DNA from 2 places in the Streptomyces sp. NPDC057002 genome. Region 1 is predicted to be linked to the other one. Evidence: riboswitches for the same ligand, from Rfam matches in the RefSeq annotation. Region 1 holds a riboswitch; the other holds the start of a gene.
The links. A riboswitch is a leader RNA that binds a small molecule or an ion and turns the genes downstream of it on or off. The one in region 1 is predicted to bind thiamine pyrophosphate.

Region 2: another riboswitch for thiamine pyrophosphate. It lies ahead of thiO (glycine oxidase ThiO); the one in region 1 lies ahead of thiC (phosphomethylpyrimidine synthase ThiC).

Annotation. Positions count from the first base shown of each region.
Region 1 is NZ_JBHURZ010000004.1:706,254-711,723, forward strand. It holds gene ACFT32_RS23240 (YibE/F family protein) at 1-1,296, opposite strand, end outside; TPP riboswitch at 1,369-1,558, shown strand; gene thiC (phosphomethylpyrimidine synthase ThiC) at 1,551-3,353, shown strand; gene ACFT32_RS23250 (ATP-binding protein) at 4,058-5,470, shown strand, end outside.
Region 2 is NZ_JBHURZ010000011.1:274,561-280,030, reverse strand. It holds gene pknB (Stk1 family PASTA domain-containing Ser/Thr kinase) at 1-1,027, opposite strand, end outside; gene ACFT32_RS40430 (thiazole synthase) at 1,131-1,928, opposite strand; gene thiS (sulfur carrier protein ThiS) at 1,931-2,131, opposite strand; gene thiO (glycine oxidase ThiO) at 2,128-3,297, opposite strand; TPP riboswitch at 3,295-3,406, opposite strand; gene ACFT32_RS40415 (hypothetical protein) at 3,459-3,809, shown strand; gene ACFT32_RS40410 (NAD(P)/FAD-dependent oxidoreductase) at 3,842-5,083, shown strand; gene ACFT32_RS40405 (Rv2175c family DNA-binding protein) at 5,172-5,470, shown strand, end outside.

The DNA of each region.
Region 1 (5,470 bases):
GTCGTCGAGCACACCGAGCGAACCGATGATGACGCCGGCGAGCAGCAGACCGCTCATGTCGATCGTCGGATAGAGGCCGTGGATCAGACCGGTGTTGTCGTCGGTGTTGCCGGTGAGCGCGGCCCAGTCGATGAACACCGAGCCGAGGACGCCGATCAGCAGCAGGGAGATGAGGGTGCCGAGCACCGCCACGGAGGTCCGTGCGGACAGTCCGTGACACATGTACAGGGCGATGAGCATGATGGCGCTCGAGCCCACCACCGCCACGACCAGCGGGTTCGAGCCCTGCAGGATCGCGGGCAGGATGAAGAAGTTCAGCACCATGAAGCTGATGGCCAGTGCGATGAGGGCCATGACCCCCCGCAGCCGCCCGACGACCACGACGGCGAGCGCGAAGATGCCGGCCAGCAGGCCCATGGGCAGACGGCGGTTGATGTCGGTGACCGAGTACTGCAGGTCCTTCGGCGCGGAGGGCTCGTAGGCGACCACGACCTTCTGGCCCTCGTGCAGCTGGCGGGACTGGTCCGGCTGGATGATCTCGGTGAAGGTGCGGCCCTTGTCCTTGCCGCTGTCGACCCGGATCGTCGCGCGCTTGCAGGTGCCCTTCTCCTGCTGCACCGCGGAGGAGCCCTCGGCGGTGGAGGTGTCGCCGGTCGGCGGGACCCCGGAGGCGCCGGCCTCCTTGCAGCTGATCTCCACGACCTTGGTGACCGAGGCCTGTTCGGTCTGCCGGTCGAACCCGACACCGGTGCGCTCGTGCGACGGGGCGCCGCCCGGCCACAGCACAACGAGACCGACCAGCACGGCCGCGCCGAACGGGATCAGGATCGCCGCGATGATCTTGCGCAGATGCATGGAGACGGGTGTGGCCGGACCGTGGCTGTGCGAGTGCCCGTGTCCGCCACCTGGAGCGGAATCGGGTCCGGGTCCGTGTCCGTGGCCGTCGCCTCCTCCGGTCCCGGAACCCTGTCCGTGTCCGTGGCCGTCGCCTCCTCCGGTCCCGGAACCCTCTCCGTGTCCGTGTCCGTCTCCGGAACCCGGACCCTGCCCGTCGCCGGGGCCGACTCCATGCCCACCGTCTGAGCCGCCGCCCTGGCCGTTGCCCGGCCCGTATCCCCCGGCATAGCCGGAACCACGCTCAGCACCAGCTCCGGCCCCAGGACCGAAACCCGTCCCGGGCCCATACCCGGACCCGGGGACGAAATCGTGGCCGTCTCCCCGGCCGTTGCCGTTTCCGGCGCCGGATCCGCGAGGCGGCTCGGGCGGTGGGTAAGGGGGACGCTGCGTCGTGGTCACCGACCGATCATCGCAAGAACGAGGGGGGCCCTCTGTTCACCGCGCCAGAATTGCCGCTAGCGTGGGGGCACCTTTTGTACACGCGGGAGCTCGGAGCACCGGGCTGAGAGGGCGCTGACCTCCGTCCCAGCGATGTTTCACATGAAACATCACCGAAGTCGAGTGATGTTTCACACGGAACGTCGGCAGACGGAAACCGCTGCGTCGACCGCCGAACCTGTTACCGGGTAATGCCGGCGTAGGGAGTAGGTCTCATGACCGACAAGGACGCACGCACGCCTGCCTCCGTTCAGGACGCACAGTCCGAGGAGGCCGGGAAGTCCATCGGCTGGCACAAGGCGTACGTCGAGGGCACCCGCCCCGACCTGCGCGTGCCGGTTCGGCAGGTGCATCTCACCAACGGGCAGGCTGTCACGCTGTACGACACCTCGGGCCCGTACACCGATCCACACGTCGACACCGACGTCCGCAGGGGCCTGCCGCCGCTGCGGGAGAACTGGATCATCTCCCGCGGCGACACCGAGGAGTACGCGGGCCGCCCCGTCCGTCCCGAGGACGACGGCATCAAGCACACCTCGCCCCGCGGCGGCCTCCGCAACCTCGACGCCGTCTTCCCCGGCCGCCCGCGTCAGCCGCGTCGCAGCCGGGACGGCGAGGCGGTCACGCAGCTCGCGTACGCCCGTCGCGGCGAGATCACGCCCGAGATGGAGTACGTGGCCATCCGGGAGAACGTCTCGCCCGAGGTGGTCCGCGACGAGATCGCCGCGGGCCGGGCCGTGTTGCCGGCCAACGTCAACCACCCGGAGATCGAGCCGATGATCATCGGCAAGAGGTTCCTGGTGAAGGTCAACGCCAACATCGGCAACTCGGCGGTGACGTCCTCCATCGAGGAGGAGGTCGAGAAGATGACCTGGGCGACCCGCTGGGGCGCCGACACGGTCATGGACCTCTCCACCGGCCGCAACATCCACACCACGCGTGAGTGGGTACTGCGCAACTCCCCCGTCCCCATCGGCACCGTGCCGCTCTACCAGGCCCTGGAGAAGGTCGACGGCCGGGCCGAGGATCTGACCTGGGAGGTCTACAAGGACACGGTCATCGAACAGGCCGAGCAGGGCGTGGACTACATGACGGTCCACGCGGGCGTGCGCCTGGCCTATGTGCCGCTGACGGCCAACCGCAAGACGGGCATCGTCTCCCGCGGCGGCTCGATCATGGCCGCCTGGTGCCTCGCGCACCACCGGGAGTCGTTCCTGTACGAGCACTTCGAGGAACTCTGCGAGATCCTCGCCGCGTACGACGTCACGTACTCGCTCGGCGACGGACTGCGGCCCGGCTCCATCGCGGACGCCAACGACGAGGCACAGTTCGCTGAACTGCGAACGCTCGGGGAACTCAACCGGATCGCCAAGCGTTTCAACGTACAGACCATGATCGAAGGCCCGGGCCATGTCCCGATGCACAAGATCAAGGAGAACATCGACCTTCAGCAGGAGATCTGCGATGAAGCTCCGTTCTATACGCTCGGCCCGCTGACCACGGATGTCGCGCCGGCGTACGACCACATCACCTCCGGCATCGGTGCCGCGATGATCGCCTGGTGGGGCACGGCCATGCTGTGCTACGTCACACCCAAGGAGCACTTGGGCCTGCCGAACCGTGACGACGTCAAGACCGGCGTCATCACCTACAAGATCGCCGCCCACGCGGCCGACGTCGCCAAGGGACACCCGGGTGCCCAGGATTGGGACGACGCGCTGTCCGACGCCCGCTTCGAGTTCCGGTGGGAGGACCAGTTCAACCTGGCCCTCGACCCGGACACGGCACGGGAGTTCCACGACGAGACCCTGCCGGCGGAGCCCGCCAAGACGGCTCACTTCTGCTCGATGTGCGGTCCCAAGTTCTGCAGCATGAAGATTAGCCAAAGCATCACAGAGCGGTTCGGTGGTGCGGCGGCTGAGGGAGCCTCGTCTGAGGAGATCGCTGAGGGAATGCTCCAGAAGTCGAAGGAGTTCGCGGCTAGCGGCAACCGGGTATATCTGCCGGTCGTTGACTGATCAGCCCATGGCGTTGGGCGGTGGAGATAGTGATCTCTGCCGCCCACCAGGAGCATCCGAGTACTAGTGCTCTACACCCCGCTCCGCGGCTCTCGTGCACTACCCCCTGCGCCAGGTCACAGAAGTTTGTCAGCGTCCGAGCACCCAGGAAAGGTGCACTGTGTAACGCTAGGCATCTGATCGCACCTCACCAATGGGGGTCATGTGTCGGAGATTGCCAAGCGCGGGGTTGCTGCTGCACTTACGGTTGTGGCGGCTTCTGCAACAGGGTTGGTCACCAACGTGATCACGGACCAGGCAGCGTGGGGTTGGTGGGTCACACTCATCGTCCTCGTACTACTCGGCTCAGCACTGCAGTACTACCTCAGTCGTACTCCCGGCTCCGGGCAGCCTTCCGTGGCAGCGACAGGTGCCGGCTCAGTTGTTGTGGCTGGCTCGTCCCGCGCGACGATCAGGACGAGGGTAAGCGATGTGGCGGCAACGTCTGCCAGCCATCCGCAGTCTCACGGCGTCACAGCGGCAGGGGCTGGCTCAGTGGCTATCAGCGGGGACGCGGAAGGCTCCATTGAGACCGATTACAGCGGTGAGTCGAGTGGGGCATCTTGATGCGACGCAGTGTCGATTCTAGTGGTGATGCTTCAGTCGCTATTGGCGGCGATAACAGCGGTCCGGTCCTAACTAACCCGACGTTCATAAACTTGTCAATGGGAGGCGGGGGGCGGGGAACGGCCACCACCCAATCGCATCTTCTCCCGCCAGAAGTGCCAGACTTTACTGGGCGTGAGGAGGAGATTCATTGCATCGAAAACCAGGCTCCTGGAACAGTGACCCTGATCACCGGAAAGCCTGGCGTTGGAAAAACTAGCCTGGCGGTCCATGTTGCATATAAGACAACTGGGACGTACGCGGATGGAAATCTCTACGCAGATCTGCGGGGTGCTGACGAAAAACCAGCAGCACCTGAAGAAGTCATGGCAAGATTCATCCACGCACTTGGAATCCCAGAGGATGAGATTCCCACAGATCCGCATGCCCGTTTAGATAAGTATCGAAGCGTAACGGCAAATCGATGCCTTATTGTTGTTCTCGATAATGCAGCAGATGAATCTCAAGTACGCCCTCTCTGCCCTCCCGGCGGATCCGCCCATGTTCTGGTAACTAGTCGAAGTCGACTGCGTGGCCTTGAAGGAGCCACACGTATCGACTTGGAAACTTTCCCCTCAGAGACTGCGCAGCACTTTCTCCAGCGGATAATTGGGCAGGGTGCAAAAGATTCTAATCCCGAGGCTATACGTGCCGTCGTTGATGCTTGTGGGAGTCTGCCTCTGGCGCTAAGAATCGCGGCAAATAGGCTAACGTCCACGCCCGGCATGAAAGTGTTGGACCTCGCCGCCGAGCTGAGCGATCAACGAAACATTTTGGGAAGTCTTGAAGCAGGAGACCTAGCCGTACGCGCAGCGTTCAATCTCTCTTATCGCAGACTCGGGAAGAGAACCAAGAACGCGTTCAAGCGACTATCGCTAGCGCCTGGAGAGGACTTCGGGCCGGGGGTTTGCTCAGCACTCATTGATTGCAGCGAGCCAGAAGCCCGGAGGACGCTAGAGAAATTGAGCGAGGTGAACCTAATTGAATCTTCCTCCACTTATGGCAGATTCAGGTTCCATGACCTGCTCAAGGTTTATTCGCGTGAGAAGAACCTCAAGGACTCTGAAGCGAAGAGGGCGGCTTCACTCCATCGAATGCTGGAGTGGTTTCGTAACTCTTCCTTGAGGGTCAACTTTGCTTTCATTGGTAAATTCGGCGAACTGGAGGCGCCAACGAAGTACTACGCGAATATTGAAACCGTTGGTTCTGCTATCACTTGGGCTCGCGCTGAACTCCTAAACGCTACTGCGGCAATCAGTCTATCCCTGGAGCATGAGGGGCCAATCAAGGCAGAAATCCTGGCAATGCCTCTCTGTGCCATCTGTGAATATCTCGGCGAATGGCAGGTAGTAGAGGAGGTCGTTAGCCTCGGGCTCAAGGCGACAGATGTGACTGAGTCGTATGACGTAGAACTTTCCCTGCTGAACGCCAGAGTAAATTTGGCGCGCCATCGACGTGAATTTTTCTACGGT
Region 2 (5,470 bases), on a different contig from region 1:
GCGGGGGCGGCGGGGACTCGAAACGGCTGGTGCGGTTGAGCGCCGCCTCGGACGTCTCGTCGTCCTCGTTGACCGGCAGCGGGCGCAGGGTCCCCAGCGCGCGCGGGATCACGCTCGTACGGTCGTCGGCGCCGTCGTGCTCCGCGGAGAGCGCCTGCGGCGGCACCATGTCCAGCTGCTCCGCGCTCAGCCCGGCGCGACCGTCGCGGACCCGCGCGAGCAGCGCCACCGCGTCGTGCGGGCGGATGTCCGGGGTGCGGGCGGTCGCCGAGGCGACCATCTCGTCCAGCTCGTAGGCCAGACCGGGTACGGCGGCCGACGGCGGCGGGACGTCCTCGTGCAGGTGCTTGTACAGGATCACGGCCGGGGAGTCCGCGTCGTGCGGCTTGTCGCCGGTCAGCATCTCGTACAGCATCACCCCGCACGCGTACACGTCGACGCGGGGGTCCGCGGTGCCGTTCTCTATCTGCTCGGGTGCGAGGTACGCGACCGTGCCGAGCACGGTCCCTGTGGTGTTCGTCACCGTGTCCACGGCACGGACGAGTCCGAAGTCGGCGACCTTCACCCGGCCGTCGTCCCCTATCAGGACGTTCTCGGGCTTCATGTCCCGGTGCACGAACCCGGCGCGGTGGGCGGCGCCCAGCGCGGCCAGCACCGGCTCCAGGATGTCCAGGGCGGCCCGCGGCTGCAGGGCCCCGCGCTCGCGCAGTACGTCCCGCAGGGTGCAGCCCGCGACGTACTCCATGGCGAGATAGACGTACGAGCCGTCGGTGCCCTGGTCGAAGACCTGCACCACGTTCGGATGGGCCAGTCGGGCGACGGACTTCGCCTCGCGGATGAACCGCTCGACGAACGAGCCGTCGACGGCGAGCGAGGGGTGCATCACCTTGAGCGCGAGAACGCGGTCCAGCCGGGTGTCCACAGCCCGGTAGACCGTCGCCATCCCGCCGACGGCGATCCGCGCGTCGATGCGATACCGGCCGTCGAGCACCTGCCCGACCAAGGGGTCCTGAAGGGTCGTGTCCACGGAGGCGAGTGTACGAGCCACGACCGACAGCCCGCCGCCCCGTCCGGATTCGGGCCGGTACTGCGACTGACCTGTGACGTGTGTCCCGGGCCGTGGCCCCCGGTCACCGGAAGGCGGGCCGCTCCGGGTCCAGTACGGCCACGCCCTCCGTCGGGGACGACGCCTCCGCGAAATGCCGCCGCGGGATGCGCCCGGCCCGGTACGCCAGCCGCCCCGCCTCCACGGCATGCCGCATCGCGTCGGCCATCAGGACCGGCTCCTGCGCCCGCGTCACCGCCGAGGCGAGCATCACACCGGCGCAGCCCAGCTCCATCGCCAGCGCCGCGTCGGACGCCGTACCGGCGCCGGCGTCGAGGATCACCGGCACGCGCGCGTGCTCGACGATCAGCTGGAAGTTGTGCGGGTTGCGGATGCCGAGCCCGGAGCCGATCGGCGAGCCGAGCGGCATGATCGCCGCACAGCCGGCGTCCTCCAGCTTCCGCGCAAGCACGGGGTCGTCATTGGTGTACGGCAGCACCGTGAACCCGTCGTCGACCAGCGTCTCGGCCGCCTCCAGCGTCTCGATCGGATCCGGCAGCAGTGTGCGCTCGTCGGCGATGACCTCCAGCTTGACCAGGTCCGTGCCGAGGGCCTCGCGCGCGAGACGGGCCGTGAGGACGGCCTCTCCGGCGGTGAAACAGCCCGCCGTGTTGGGCAGCACCCGGATACCGAGCCGGTCCAGGACGGACAGCACCGAACCGTGCACCGAGGGGTTCACCCGGCGCATCGCGACCGTCGTCAGCTCCGTCCCGGAGGCGACCAGGGAACGCTCCAGCACATCGAGGCTGGGCGCCCCGCCCGTGCCCATGATCAGTCGGGACGTGAAGGACGTACCACCGAGGACAAACGGATCGCCGGCCATGGTCAGCCTCCTTGGACGGCGGTGAGGACTTCCACGCGGTCTCCCTCGGCGAGGGACGTGGCCGGCCACTGCGCGCGCGGGACGACGGTTTCGTTGAGGGCGGCGGCCACTCCGGAGGGTGAGGCGGTGAGCGACCTCACGACGGTGTCGAGAGCCGTGCCGGGCCGGACGTCCCGGGGCTCCCCGTTGACGGAGATGTTCATACGGGCTGCTCCGTGAGTGCGGTGGCGGTACTGAAGCGCTTCGGGGTGAAGGGGCGGGCTTCCTCGGGGAGTTCGCCCGCCGTCAGGACGTGCGCCATGGCGTCGCCGGTCACCGGGGTGAGCAGGACACCGTTGCGGTAGTGCCCGGTGGCCAGCAGCAGACCCTCCAGGCCGGTCGGGCCGAGCAGCGGCGCGTTGTCGGGGGAGCCGGGCCGCAGTCCGGCGCGGGTCTCCGTGAACGGCAGCTCGGTGATGCCCGGGACCAGCTCGTGCGCGTCGCGCAGCAGCTCGTACACGCCGCCCGCCGTCACGGTGGTGTCCCAGCCCGTTTCCTCGCTGGTCGCCCCGATGACCAGCTCGCCGCTCTCGCGCGGCACCAGATAGACATGGCTGCCGCGCACGACCGCGCGCACGGTCCGGCTCAGGAAGGGCCCGTGCCGCCCCGGCATGGTCAGCCGTACGACCTGCCCCTTCACCGGCCGCACGGGAGGCAGTACGTCCTCGGGGACGCCCGCGAGCCGTCCGCTGAGGCTGCCCCCGGCCAGCACCACCTGCCCGGCGTCCAGGGCGGTCCCGTCGGCCGTGACGACGCCCGCGGCCCGGTCCCGCACGACGGTGAGCCGCTCCGCCCATGCCCGGTGGAAGACCACCCCCGCCCGTTCGCACGCCGTCACCAGCGCCCCGGACAGCCGCCGCGGGTCGATCTGGTGGTCGCCGTCGACGCGCAGCCCGCCGCGCACGCCCGGCGCGAGCATCGGCTCCAGGCGACGGCACTCCCGCCCCGACAGCCACTGCGACTCCAGGCCGGACTGTTGCTGCAGGGCGTGCAGTTCGCGCAGATGCGCCCGGTCGTCGGCGTCCAGGGCGACGGCGAGCGTGCCGCAGCGGCGGTAGCCGAGGTCGTGGCCCGTGAGGTCGGTGAGCTCGGCCGCGAAGTCCGGGTAGCGCCGGGCGGAGGCGAGGTTCAGACCGAGCAGGGTCTGCTCGCCGTAGTGCAGTTCCGTGACGGCGGCCAGCATGCCGGCCGCCACCTGCGCGGCCCCGCCGCCCGGCTCGGGGTCCACCACGGCCGTGGTGAGCCCGCGTTGTGCGGCCCGCCACGCGGTGACCAGGCCGATGATGCCGCCCCCGATGACGAGGACGTCTGACGTTCGCGTACGCGGCATGGGCGTCCAGCCCCTCCCTTCGCCGGCATGACCCGGATCAGGTTCGTACGGTCGGAGGCCGCCAGCCTCCCTCTCAGCCCGGTGCGTCCGGGCTCCCGCGAGTGCTCTACGTTGGCCACCCTAGCCCGATGCCGTATGTCGCAGTAAGGGAGCCTCCGTCCATGGCCCGATCCCTCGACGGTCTTCTCCTCGCCCCGGTCGCCGACCAGGCCCCGGGCCAGGTGGGGACCCGCACCCGGTTCACGTACCACGAGAAGGACGGCGAGATCTGGGCCGAGTACTCGGGCGGCGACGTCGTACGCGGCCACCTCGTGGGTACCCGGGAAGGTGACCGGCTGGACTTCCGGTACGTACAGCTCAAGCAGGACGGAACCACCTCCTCGGGGCACTGTGTGTCGACGGTCGTGGAGCTGCCCGACGGGCGGGTGAGGCTGGAGGAGACGTGGGAGTGGGAGTCGCAGCGGGGCAGCGGGACGAGCGTTGTGGAGCAGGTCACTGCGCATGAGCACTGACTGACAAAACGTCAGTTGTCTATGGTGATCAGGTGAGCGAGCAGACGCAGGAAGCAGGTCCGTCCGCGCCGCGGCGCGTGGTCGTGGCGGGTGCGGGCATGGCCGGTGTGCAGACCGCGGTCGCCCTGCGGGAGCAGGGCTTCAGCGGCACCGTGATCCTCATCGGCGCCGAGCCCCACCAGCCGTACGACCGGCCCCCGTTGTCCAAGGCCGTCCTGCTCGGCAAGGCCGAGGGCTCCGCCTTCGACCTCGACTTCGAGGCCCTCGGCATCGAGCTGCGGCTCGGCTGCGAGGTGCTGGGCCTGCGCCCCGGCGATCACGAGCTGGACACCGAGGACGGGCCCGTGCCGTACGACGCCCTCGTCGTCGCGACCGGCGCCGAGCCGGTCCGGCTGCCCGGCGCGGAGGGCGTGCCGGGCGTGCATCTGCTGCGCACCCTGGACGACGCCGAGCGGCTGCGGCCCGTGCTGGCCCGCAAGCACGACATCGTGGTCGTCGGCGCGGGCTGGATCGGCGCGGAGTTCGCCACCGCCGCGCGCGAGGCCGGCTGCGCGGTGACCGTCGTGGAGGCCGCCGAACGGCCGCTCGCCGGGGCGCTGCCCGCCGAGGTCGCGGCCCCGATGGCCGGCTGGTACGCCGACGCGGGTGCGGTGCTGCGCACGCACGCGCGCGTGGAGCGCGTCGAGCCCGGGGCGGTGCTCCTCGACGACGGCACGCGGCTGCCGGCGGGCGCGGTCGTGGTCGGCATCGGCGCCCGCCCCGCCACGGCGTGGCTCGCCGGCTCCGGAGTGGAGCTCGGTGCCCAGGGCGAGATCGTGTGCGACCGGCACCTGCGTACGTCGGTGCCGGACGTGTACGCGGTCGGCGACTGCGCATCCTTCCCCTCGGGGCGGTACGGCGAGCGCCTGCTGGTCCACCACTGGGACAACGCCCTCCAGGGGCCGCGCACGGTGGCCCTGAACATCGTCGGCCGGGCCTCGGGGGAGACCCCGGCGGTGTACGACCCGGTGCCGTATTTCTGGTCCGAGCAGTTCGGGCGGTTCGTGCAGTACGCCGGGCACCATGCCGGTGCCGACACGACCCTGTGGCGGGGCGACCCGGCCGGGCCGGCCTGGACGGTCTGCTGGCTCCGCGGCGACCGCCTGGTCGCCCTGCTGGCGGTGGGCCGGCCCCGGGACCTGGCGCAGGGGCGTCGCCTGATCGAGTCGGGCGCCGCCATGAATCCGGTGCTGCTGGAGGACCCGGCCAGGCCGCTGAAGGCGGCCACGGCGTAGCTGTCGGGGGAAGTGCGGGGGCCCGTTGTCCGCCCAGGTGGGCCGGGCTGACTTCCGACTGTCAGTGGGGGATGGCAGGCTGGTTTCCGTGACCGAGATTGACGCAAAGATCGATGCTCTCGTCCCCGCCTGGCTCACCCTCCCCGACATCGCCGAACAGTTCGATGTCGAGGTGACGCGTGTGCGGCAGCTGGTCAAGGACGGCCAGCTCATCGCCGTACGCCGAGGTGAGAACCGCGCGCTGCACGTCCCCGCCGCCTTCATCGACGGGGACAAGGTCGTCAAGGGCCTGTCCGGGACCTTGACGCTCCTGCGGGACGACGGCTTCACGGACGAGGAGATGCTGGAGTGGCTCTTCACCCCCGACCCGAGCCTGCCCGGCACCCC